4 regions of the Pectobacterium cacticida genome follow, and region 4 is predicted to be linked to each of the others. Evidence: predicted binding sites of a transcription regulator. Region 4 holds the regulator's gene; each other region holds the start of a gene.
The links. The regulator LexA, encoded in region 4, represses DNA repair genes until DNA is damaged. The targets are predictions, from matches to a motif close to TNCTGTATGTACATACAGNA.
Positions count from the first base shown of each region.

Region 1: a site for LexA is predicted at 894-913, ahead of sulA (SOS-induced cell division inhibitor SulA). Genes of this name have one in related genera too.
Region 2: a site for LexA is predicted at 1,230-1,249, ahead of rmuC (DNA recombination protein RmuC). Genes of this name have one in related genera too.
Region 3: a site for LexA is predicted at 1,359-1,378, ahead of dinB (DNA polymerase IV). Genes of this name have one in related genera too.

Region 1 covers NZ_CP133656.1:2,309,170-2,311,377, reverse strand. The annotation lists gene ompA (porin OmpA) at 1-2, opposite strand, end outside; gene sulA (SOS-induced cell division inhibitor SulA) at 366-872, opposite strand; gene RFN81_RS10695 (TfoX/Sxy family DNA transformation protein) at 1,097-1,717, shown strand; gene yccS (YccS family putative transporter) at 1,734-2,208, opposite strand, start outside.
Region 2 covers NZ_CP133656.1:473,650-475,857, forward strand. The annotation lists gene argH (argininosuccinate lyase) at 1-1,062, shown strand, start outside; gene rmuC (DNA recombination protein RmuC) at 1,293-2,208, shown strand, end outside.
Region 3 covers NZ_CP133656.1:2,758,147-2,760,354, reverse strand. The annotation lists gene dpaA (peptidoglycan meso-diaminopimelic acid protein amidase) at 1-67, opposite strand, end outside; gene RFN81_RS12765 (class I SAM-dependent methyltransferase) at 315-1,085, opposite strand; gene dinB (DNA polymerase IV) at 1,394-2,208, shown strand, end outside.
Region 4 covers NZ_CP133656.1:3,544,059-3,546,266, forward strand. The annotation lists gene RFN81_RS16140 (pirin family protein) at 1-137, shown strand, start outside; gene zur (zinc uptake transcriptional repressor Zur) at 234-743, shown strand; gene lexA (transcriptional repressor LexA) at 793-1,401, opposite strand; gene RFN81_RS16155 (diacylglycerol kinase) at 1,511-1,876, opposite strand; gene plsB (glycerol-3-phosphate 1-O-acyltransferase PlsB) at 2,004-2,208, shown strand, end outside.

The DNA.
Region 1 (2,208 bases), 1.2 Mb from region 4:
ATTTTTACGCCTCATTATCATCCAAATCGGTAATTAACCTGAAGAGCTAATAAACCTTTGGTTAAAATCCTTCGATTGGAGACTTTGCCCTTATTTATGACTCACTGTCAGTCAACTGACGTTATAAAAGAGCAACTCCATCGAGTTAAAGTCTACAACGTGATGAGAAAGTTACAAGTATGATGTGGATTGCACTATAAGAAAACCGCACGATTCATACATACTTGCTAACAAATAGCTGACACTTTTGACAGTTATTATGTCTTTAGTTTGTATCAAATATATGCCAAAAGCCCGCAGAATACGGCTCTGCGGCGATCGACAAAATGCATGCATTAAATGGGCTGAGAATATTCTTAATTTACTTAATGATACAATGCAGAATGAATTTTAAGGCTAGGAAATAGTCTATAGCCGCCATTACTTGCACTTTCCGTCCGCATAATAAAACCGTAGGTGTTTCCTGTCTTCGCTGCGTGCTGTAGCCGACACTTTTCTTCTTGTGTCAATTCGTGCTGCAGCCAACACAAAACGGCGCTGTAATTCCCTGTCAGCAAGGCTCTTTCCATGGCATCAACCGTAAATAGCGGACTGATATGGTGAAGTTGCACCATTTTTTCCAGCGGTAACCCCGATTGAAGTACCCAGGGACGGCTGAGTTTTCGCTGGGGCGAAAGCCACAATAGCCAGCGAGACTGCGTGCCTAGCTGACGCAAAAGCGGCAGTAATAGGTGCGTGATTATGGGTTGATCGGCGTTATACACGATTTCACTGATAATTCCGCCCGCAACAGCCGAAAGATCCGTCGCATGTCGATTAGGGGAAAACGAGGATGACTCGATATTGTGAGTGAGGATTGGTTGTGTGCGCATAATGAGTTCTACCCATAGTGTTACTGTATAAACATACAGTATCCCCTGCATGGATAAAAATCAACCCGATTTTTTTGAAAGCGCTTCGCATATTCCTCATGCAAGAGGCCGCAAATTCATTTTATGTTTGAAGCCACCTCTGTGCTGTGTTTAATTATTTGTTCCTGCAACAGATATTTTAAGTGTTTAGGGCGACACCATTTCAATACTAAAGGATGATGGCAATGAAGCAGTTATGCAAAAAAAGGATTTTGCAATCTCAGCAGTCTTTTTCGCCGCTGGGGGACATTACGTCGCGTTCCCAGTTTGGTGGCTACAGCATCGCAGCAAATAAAATAATTTTTGGCCTGGTATCGGAAGGAGAACTGTATCTTCGTGCCAGTAAGAAGGATGAAAAACAATTTCAACAACGTGATATGCCTCATTTGATTTATACCAAGCGAGGTGTCCCTGTGCCGCTGAACTACTATCTTGTCGATGAAACATTGTGGCAAGACCCTGAGCGGCTTTTACATTTTGCTCGTCTGGCGCTGATGGGCGCGCAGTATGATAAAGCGATCAGAAAAGCAAATGGGCGTTTAAAAGATCTCCCTAATCTTAATCACGATATTGAGCGCCTGTTATGGAAGGCTGGAATAAAGAATATTGACGAATTACAGCGTCATGGTGCGAAAAATAGCTATCTTGAGTTACGTAAAGTCCGGTCGAATCTGAGCGTCAACATCCTCTTAGCGCTTGCCGGTGCCATTTGCGGTACGCATCAGGCGGCCCTCCCACGCGTTATCCGTAATGAGCTTTTGGAGTGGTATAAAAACAATTCGGTTTCAAAAGGCCCCAAGCATTAAGCCACTCGGTTTTTTATTAATGACTCACGATGTCGCTTTTCAATTGTATGAGCTCTGGTAAAAGGTTAATCAGTAGGCCAACCTGTTGGATGATCAACGACTCTTGATTGTCTGAATCGGGAGATAGGGATTGGATGTCGGCGGTAAGACTTTTCAATCCCGATTCGATATCCAAACGGTCTTCTTCACCGCAGTGTAGTGCGTTATCAACATGGCATATGGCTTCGTCAAGTAATCGCAACGTTTCCGGCGCGGTAATTTTGTCGCGGTGTGCGCCGAGCGCGGAAATATAGCTTAGCAAGGTATGATTGAGACACATAAAACGGAATGCGCTGTCCAATTTGCTTCGGGTCGCATGGGGTTCCGAGGACATATTCGATACAACGGATGCCAGCTCCGCGTCACAGTTGTGTGCGTCACGGCGGGCGATGCGGTAATTCAGGCTATTATCCTTTCCCTGATGATACTGCTCCATAATCGCACTGAGATAA
Region 2 (2,208 bases), 1.0 Mb from region 4:
ACCGGTCGTAGCCGTAACGATCAGGTCGCAACGGACCTAAAACTGTGGTGCAAAGCACAGATCGCTGAACTGCTACTGTCGATACGCCAGTTGCGCCAGGCGTTGGTGACGACGGCGGAAGCGAATCAGGACGCGGTGATGCCTGGCTACACCCACTTGCAACGCGCACAGCCGGTGACGTTTGCGCATTGGTGTCTGGCTTATCATGAAATGCTGACGCGTGATGAGAGCCGTTTGGAAGATACGCTAAAGCGTCTGGATGTCAGTCCATTGGGTTGCGGGGCGCTGGCGGGAACGGCCTATCCGATCGATCGTGAGCAACTGGCGGGTTGGCTGGGATTCGCTTCGGCCACGCGTAACAGCCTGGATACGGTTTCTGATCGCGATCATGTGTTGGAACTGCTGTCCGATGCGTCGATCGGCATGATCCATCTGTCGCGTTTTGCCGAAGATCTGATCTTCTTCAACAGCGGCGAAGCGGCATTCGTTGAGCTGTCTGACCGAGTGACATCTGGATCTTCCCTAATGCCGCAGAAGAAAAACCCAGATGCGCTGGAGCTGATTCGCGGTAAATGCGGTCGTGTTCAGGGGGCATTGACCGGCATGATGATGACGTTGAAAGGCCTGCCGCTGGCGTATAACAAAGACATGCAGGAAGACAAAGAAGGGCTGTTTGACGCGCTGGATACCTGGCACGATTGCCTGATGATGGCGGGGCTGGTGCTGGAAGGTATTCAGGTGAAACGTCCGCGCTGCAAAGAGGCTGCTGAGCAAGGTTATGCGAACTCGACAGAGTTGGCGGATTATCTGGTCGCAAAAGGCGTTCCGTTCCGTGAAGCACATCATATCGTGGGTGAGGCGGTGGTTGAGGCCATCCGTCAGGGTAAAGCACTGGAAGCACTGCCGCTGGCCGATCTGCAAAAATTCAGCGCCGTGATTGGCGAGGATGTCTACCCGGTTCTGGCGTTGCAATCCTGTCTGGATAAGCGAGCTGCACAGGGTGGCGTGTCACCGCAGCAGGTCGCTAAAGCGATCGGTGATGCGAAGCAGCGCTTAGCTTAAATCGCTCGCTTCGTTAAGTCATACCTTCCGTTCCCCCAACGTTGGTGTTCCACGTTGGGGGAATTTCAGTGTTACCCCTCTGATTCTTCTGCAAATTATCGTCTGCCCATACGCATATGGAATGCGGCTCGCATTTTACCGCTTAACCAACTCTTCTTCGGAATTGTTTCTGGACATCCATACAGTATCATTTTACCTTGACCGACAGCGTGACAAGTGGCGGAGGCAACATGGATATCAGCGTATTTTATGGTCTGGGCGGTGGGGCGGTAGGCCTACTGATTGGCTGGTTGATTGCCAGCCTGATTCATCAGCAAAAACTGGCTCAACATGATACCGAGCAACGCTTGCTGGCACAGACATTACAACAAGCGCAACAGTCGCTCAGTGAACAGCAGCAGGCAAAGCAGCAGGACGAACAGCGATTACGGCAAAACGAGTTGGAATTGCGCGAGGTTCATGCTCGACTCTCGGCCAGTCATGAAAAGCTGCAACAGTTGAGTGATCTCCGCGCAGAGTGCGTGCAGTTAAATCAAGAACTGCGGACGCTACGTGAAATCAATAGCGCGCAGGAAGCGGAACTGCGTGAAGTCACCATTCGGCTGGAAGAGACGCGCATGGCGGCGGAAGAGAAACAGCGATTGCTGGTAAACAGTGAACAGCGGCTGACCACGCAGTTTGAGAATCTGGCAAACCGCATTTTTGAACAGAGTGGCCGCAAAGTGGATGAACAAAATAAACAGAGTCTGGATAAGCTACTGGTGCCGTTGCGCGAACAACTGGATGGATTCCGCCGTCAGGTTCAGGACAGTTTCGGCGCAGAAGCGCGTGAGCGCCACACGCTAGTGCATGAGATCCGTAATTTACAACAGTTGAACGCACAGATGGCGCGCGAGGCCATCAACCTGACGAAAGCACTAAAAGGCGATAATAAAACGCAGGGTAACTGGGGCGAAGTGGTGTTAAGCCGCGTATTGGAAGCCTCCGGTCTACGTGAGGGCTACGAATATCAGACTCAGGTCAGTGTACAAACGGGGGCCAATAACCGTTTGCAACCGGATGTTATTGTGCGTTTACCGCAGGGCAAAGATGTGGTGATCGATGCCAAGATGTCACTGGTCGCTTACGAGCGTTATTTCAATAGCG
Region 3 (2,208 bases), 790 kb from region 4:
CGGCGCTGGTAACAACGAGAGAAGGCAAAAAAAACAACATCGCAAACGACAGCGCGATTTTTTGCATCATGGTTCCTGATAATAAGGGGTTATGCTGTATGCGGAATATCCATCGCGCGCCCAACAAAATGGCGGGGAACATCCGTTATCGGTCTTTATTTCGTCGTCGAACAGATCACAACGAAAACGAAATCACCTTATCATTGGTTTCATATTAATCAAGCGTTGCAAAGCGCCAAAAATTAACATTTACAAAAAACAGCCCGGGAGGGTTCGGACTGCTCAATATCGGGTTGTTAATCAGACTAAGCAAGTCAGGCGCGGGTGGCTTCTATCATCATACTGTCGGTGACAAAGGAACCGTCTGCCTGTACGTCAAAATGTTGTACCACCTCGTCCGGCAGCGTTTTTTGCAGTTCACGAATTGCGATAGCAAAATGTTCTGGCGTTCGCATACGGGCGATCCAACTACTGAACTCCAGCGTCAGCCTATCGCCGGTGACATTACGCACGATAAACCCTGCTTCCGTAAACAGACTCAGCCATTCGCCCGGTGCATAATCACGCACGTGTGAAGTATCTCGTAGTTTTTCCACCGTCTGTAAATAGCTGTCTAACAGCGGATGACCGGGCGACACCACATCCATCATGATGACCTGCCCACCCGGTTTCAGGACGCGCCGCATTTCACGTAACGCCAATCCAACATCATGCCAGTGGTGGGCGGAATAACGGCTGATGATGATATCGGCACTGCCGTTATCAAACGGCAAGGATTCCGCCGCGCCTTGCTGAACGCGGATATTATTTAGCTCTTTCTGGGCTGCGGCCTGACTGACTACCTCCAGCATTTGGGTGGACAAATCATAGGCGATAACCTCAGCAACGGCCTGGGCAGCGACGAAGCTGGCATGGCCAGCACCACAGCCAATGTCGATCACCTTCGCCTGCGGGAAAGAAGCCAATAACGCCGCCAGGCGGGTTAAATCTTTGCCTTGCGCATGTACCGCGCTGGTCAGATAGTTTTGTGCCTGAGAGCCGAATTGATGTTCGACGAGATGATTATGATCCTGTTTTTCTTCCATATTGTTCTCGCTTGTTTTACAGGGCCTTCGCGCCATCAGGGATAAACGGCGACGCAAGAAGGCATCAGTGAAAGCATACTATAGAGAGAGGGAATACAGCTACGATGTAAACAGATTTACGGATATTCATTACGCCTTGTTTTATTCACTTCTTTTCCCGTCAGATTGCCGTCAACTAGGTAGTCCATCCCGTCATTTGAGCAGCGTTTAAGTGGGTTGCCGATCGTGCTGTAAATGCCGTTATTTCTGCGCAGCTTGTTTATATGGATATTGATATGTATATTTATACAGTGTTTACGGGGGCCAGTATGCGCAAAATCATTCATGTTGATATGGACTGCTTCTACGCCGCAATTGAGATGCGCGACAACCCGCGCTTGCGCGATATTCCTCTGGCGATTGGTGGAAGCGCCGCGCGCCGTGGCGTCATCAGTACCGCTAACTATCCTGCCCGACGCTACGGCGTGCGCAGCGCAATGGCGACGGCAACCGCTTTGCGACTGTGCCCACAACTCACCTTGTTGCCTGGCCGCATGGAGGTGTATAAGTCCACCTCGCGTCAAATCCGCGAGATCTTCGCCCGCTACACTTCACTGATTGAACCCCTTTCTCTGGATGAAGCTTATCTGGATGTAACCGACAGCCCACACTGTAATGGTTCCGCGACGCTTATCGCCGAAGATATCCGTCGAACCATCGCCGATGAACTGAATCTGACGGCCTCGGCGGGGATTGCACCGATCAAATTTCTGGCAAAGATCGCATCAGAGTTGAATAAGCCAAATGGCCAATATGTCATTACACCCGCGCAGGTGGATGATTTCCTACTGGCGCTGCCGCTGGAGAAGATTCCCGGTGTGGGGAAAGTGACGGCGAAACGACTGGAAGAGCGTGGTCTGCATACCTGTGCTGACGTACGGGGGTATGCGCTGGCAGATTTGCTTAAAGCGTTCGGCAAGTTTGGTCGGGTGCTATGGGAGCGATGTCAGGGCATCGATGAGCGGCAGATTTCGCCGGATCGGCTGAGGAAGTCGGTCGGTGTAGAGAAGACATTGGCGCAGGATATTCACGACTGGGTACAGTGTGAAAACCTGATTGAGCAGCTTTATCAAGAGTTGGAAGT
Region 4 (2,208 bases):
GTTCAATGATAGTAAAGGGCGACCATAACAGCGAGGTCTTACACTGTGGAGACGGCGCATTTATTAAACAAGAACCGTCACTGACGCTACGGGCTGGATCGCCGGTACGAGCCTTGCTTATCGATCTGGTGGTATAACGCTATTATCGCAGGATAATGCCGCCAGTTCGGCGTTTTTACGCAATCGTGATAAGATATCCGCCTTAATTCTCAATGCGTCAGGGTGATATGGCAATGAATTCAACCCAACAGGACAAACTGCTTGCCCAGGCTGAACAAATTTGTCAGCAACGCGCTGTGCGTCTCACGCCCCAGCGGTTAGAAGTTTTACGCCTTATGGCCCAACAACCCGGCGCGATCAGCGCATATGATCTGCTCGATCTGCTGCGGGTTTCCGAGCCTCAGGCCAAACCGCCGACGGTCTATCGTGCGCTGGATTTTCTGCTGGAGCAGGGCTTCATTCATCGAGTCGAATCCAACAACAGTTACGTACTGTGTCACCATATCGAAGACCAAAGCCATACCTCCGCCCTCTTCATCTGCGATCGCTGTGGGCAGGTGACAGAACGTCAAACCGAAGGGGTGGAGGAAACGCTACGCAATTTGGCGCAACAGTCAGGATTTACGCTGCGTCACAGCGTTGTGGAAGCACACGGGCTATGCAGCGACTGCCAGGAAATAGCATCATGCAAACAGCCGGATCATTGCGATCATGACCATAGCGTGCCGATAAAAAAACGTTAATGCCTAAAGACGCAACTTCCAGCCACTAGCCGTGCGTAGCCACAAACTGTTAGCTCCAGTCGCTGTTACGAATGATGCCAACCGCTAAGCCTTCTACCGAAAAATTTTGCTGGCGCAGATCGACAACAATGGGGGCAAACTCTTCATTCTCAGCGAGCAAATACACCGTATTACCTTGTTTCTTCAGGCGTTTTACCGTCACTTCATCTTCGATACGTGCGACAACGATTTGCCCGTTGCGAACATCTTCGGTTTTGTGCACAGCGAGTAAATCGCCATCCATAATGCCAATATTTTTCATCGACATGCCGCTTACTCGCAGCAAAAAATCAGCGCTGGGTTTGAACATTGCAGGATCGACCTGATAATGACATTCGATATGTTCCTGCGCGAGCAGCGGCTCACCTGCGGCGACGCGCCCCACCAAGGGGATCCCCGTCTCTTCTTCCATCAGAAGGCGAATGCCACGCGAAGCGCCTGAGACAATTTCAATTACGCCTTTACGCGCCAATGCCTTTAGGTGCTCTTCCGCCGCATTGGGTGAGCGGAACCCCAATTGTTGAGCAATTTCCGCACGCGTTGGCGGCATTCCAGTCTGCGCAATATGATCGCGGATTAAGTCATACACCTGCTGCTGCCTTGCCGTTAATACTTTCATCCCGCCCCCTGGTTGTTTATACAGTCTTTCCGTGAGTATATACAGGTAAGTCAACATTGGGAATGCCGATGTAGGCAAAGCCCTGACTTTTATTTGCTTATGCGTAACGTCAGGCAAAACACTGCCAGAGAATGCCTCCCCAGACAACAGCAGCAAACAGGAAAGCGATGAAAACGGCCGCGGAGCCCATATCTTTAGCTCGACCCGATAATTCATGGTGTTCGCAGCCAATGCGATCGACAACCGCTTCAATGGCACTATTGGCTAACTCGAAGAGCATAATCAAGACGACAGATCCAATCAGTAATAGTTTTTCGACTAGCGTAACGGGCAATAAACACGCAACGATGATGCCGACACTCGTCAGTAGAGTTTCCTGACGAAATGCCGCTTCGTGCCGCCACGCCTGTTTCAGCCCATTAAGGGAATAACCAGTCGCCTTAATAATCCGGGTTACTCCCGTCGCTTTATTCATTTATCCTCCACTTTTTATATAAAATAGTTCGCATTTTAACGCGCTGGTGTTGTCTCATCACCACAGATCTCCGGCGCAGTTTCTGGTATCCTTGCCGCGCATCGCTAACAAGAGGCTCCAAGTTGTTATGTCAGGCTGGCGTAAAATTTACTACAAGCTATTGAGTTTCCCGCTGAAACTGCTGGTGAAAAGCAAAGTAATTCCTGCAGATCCCGTGGCTGAGTTGGGGTTAGATCCTTCACGTCCCATACTCTATGTTCTGCCCTACAACTCTCAGGCGGATCTGTTGACGCTACAGGCGAAATGTCTGGCATTGGGGTTACCCGACCCTT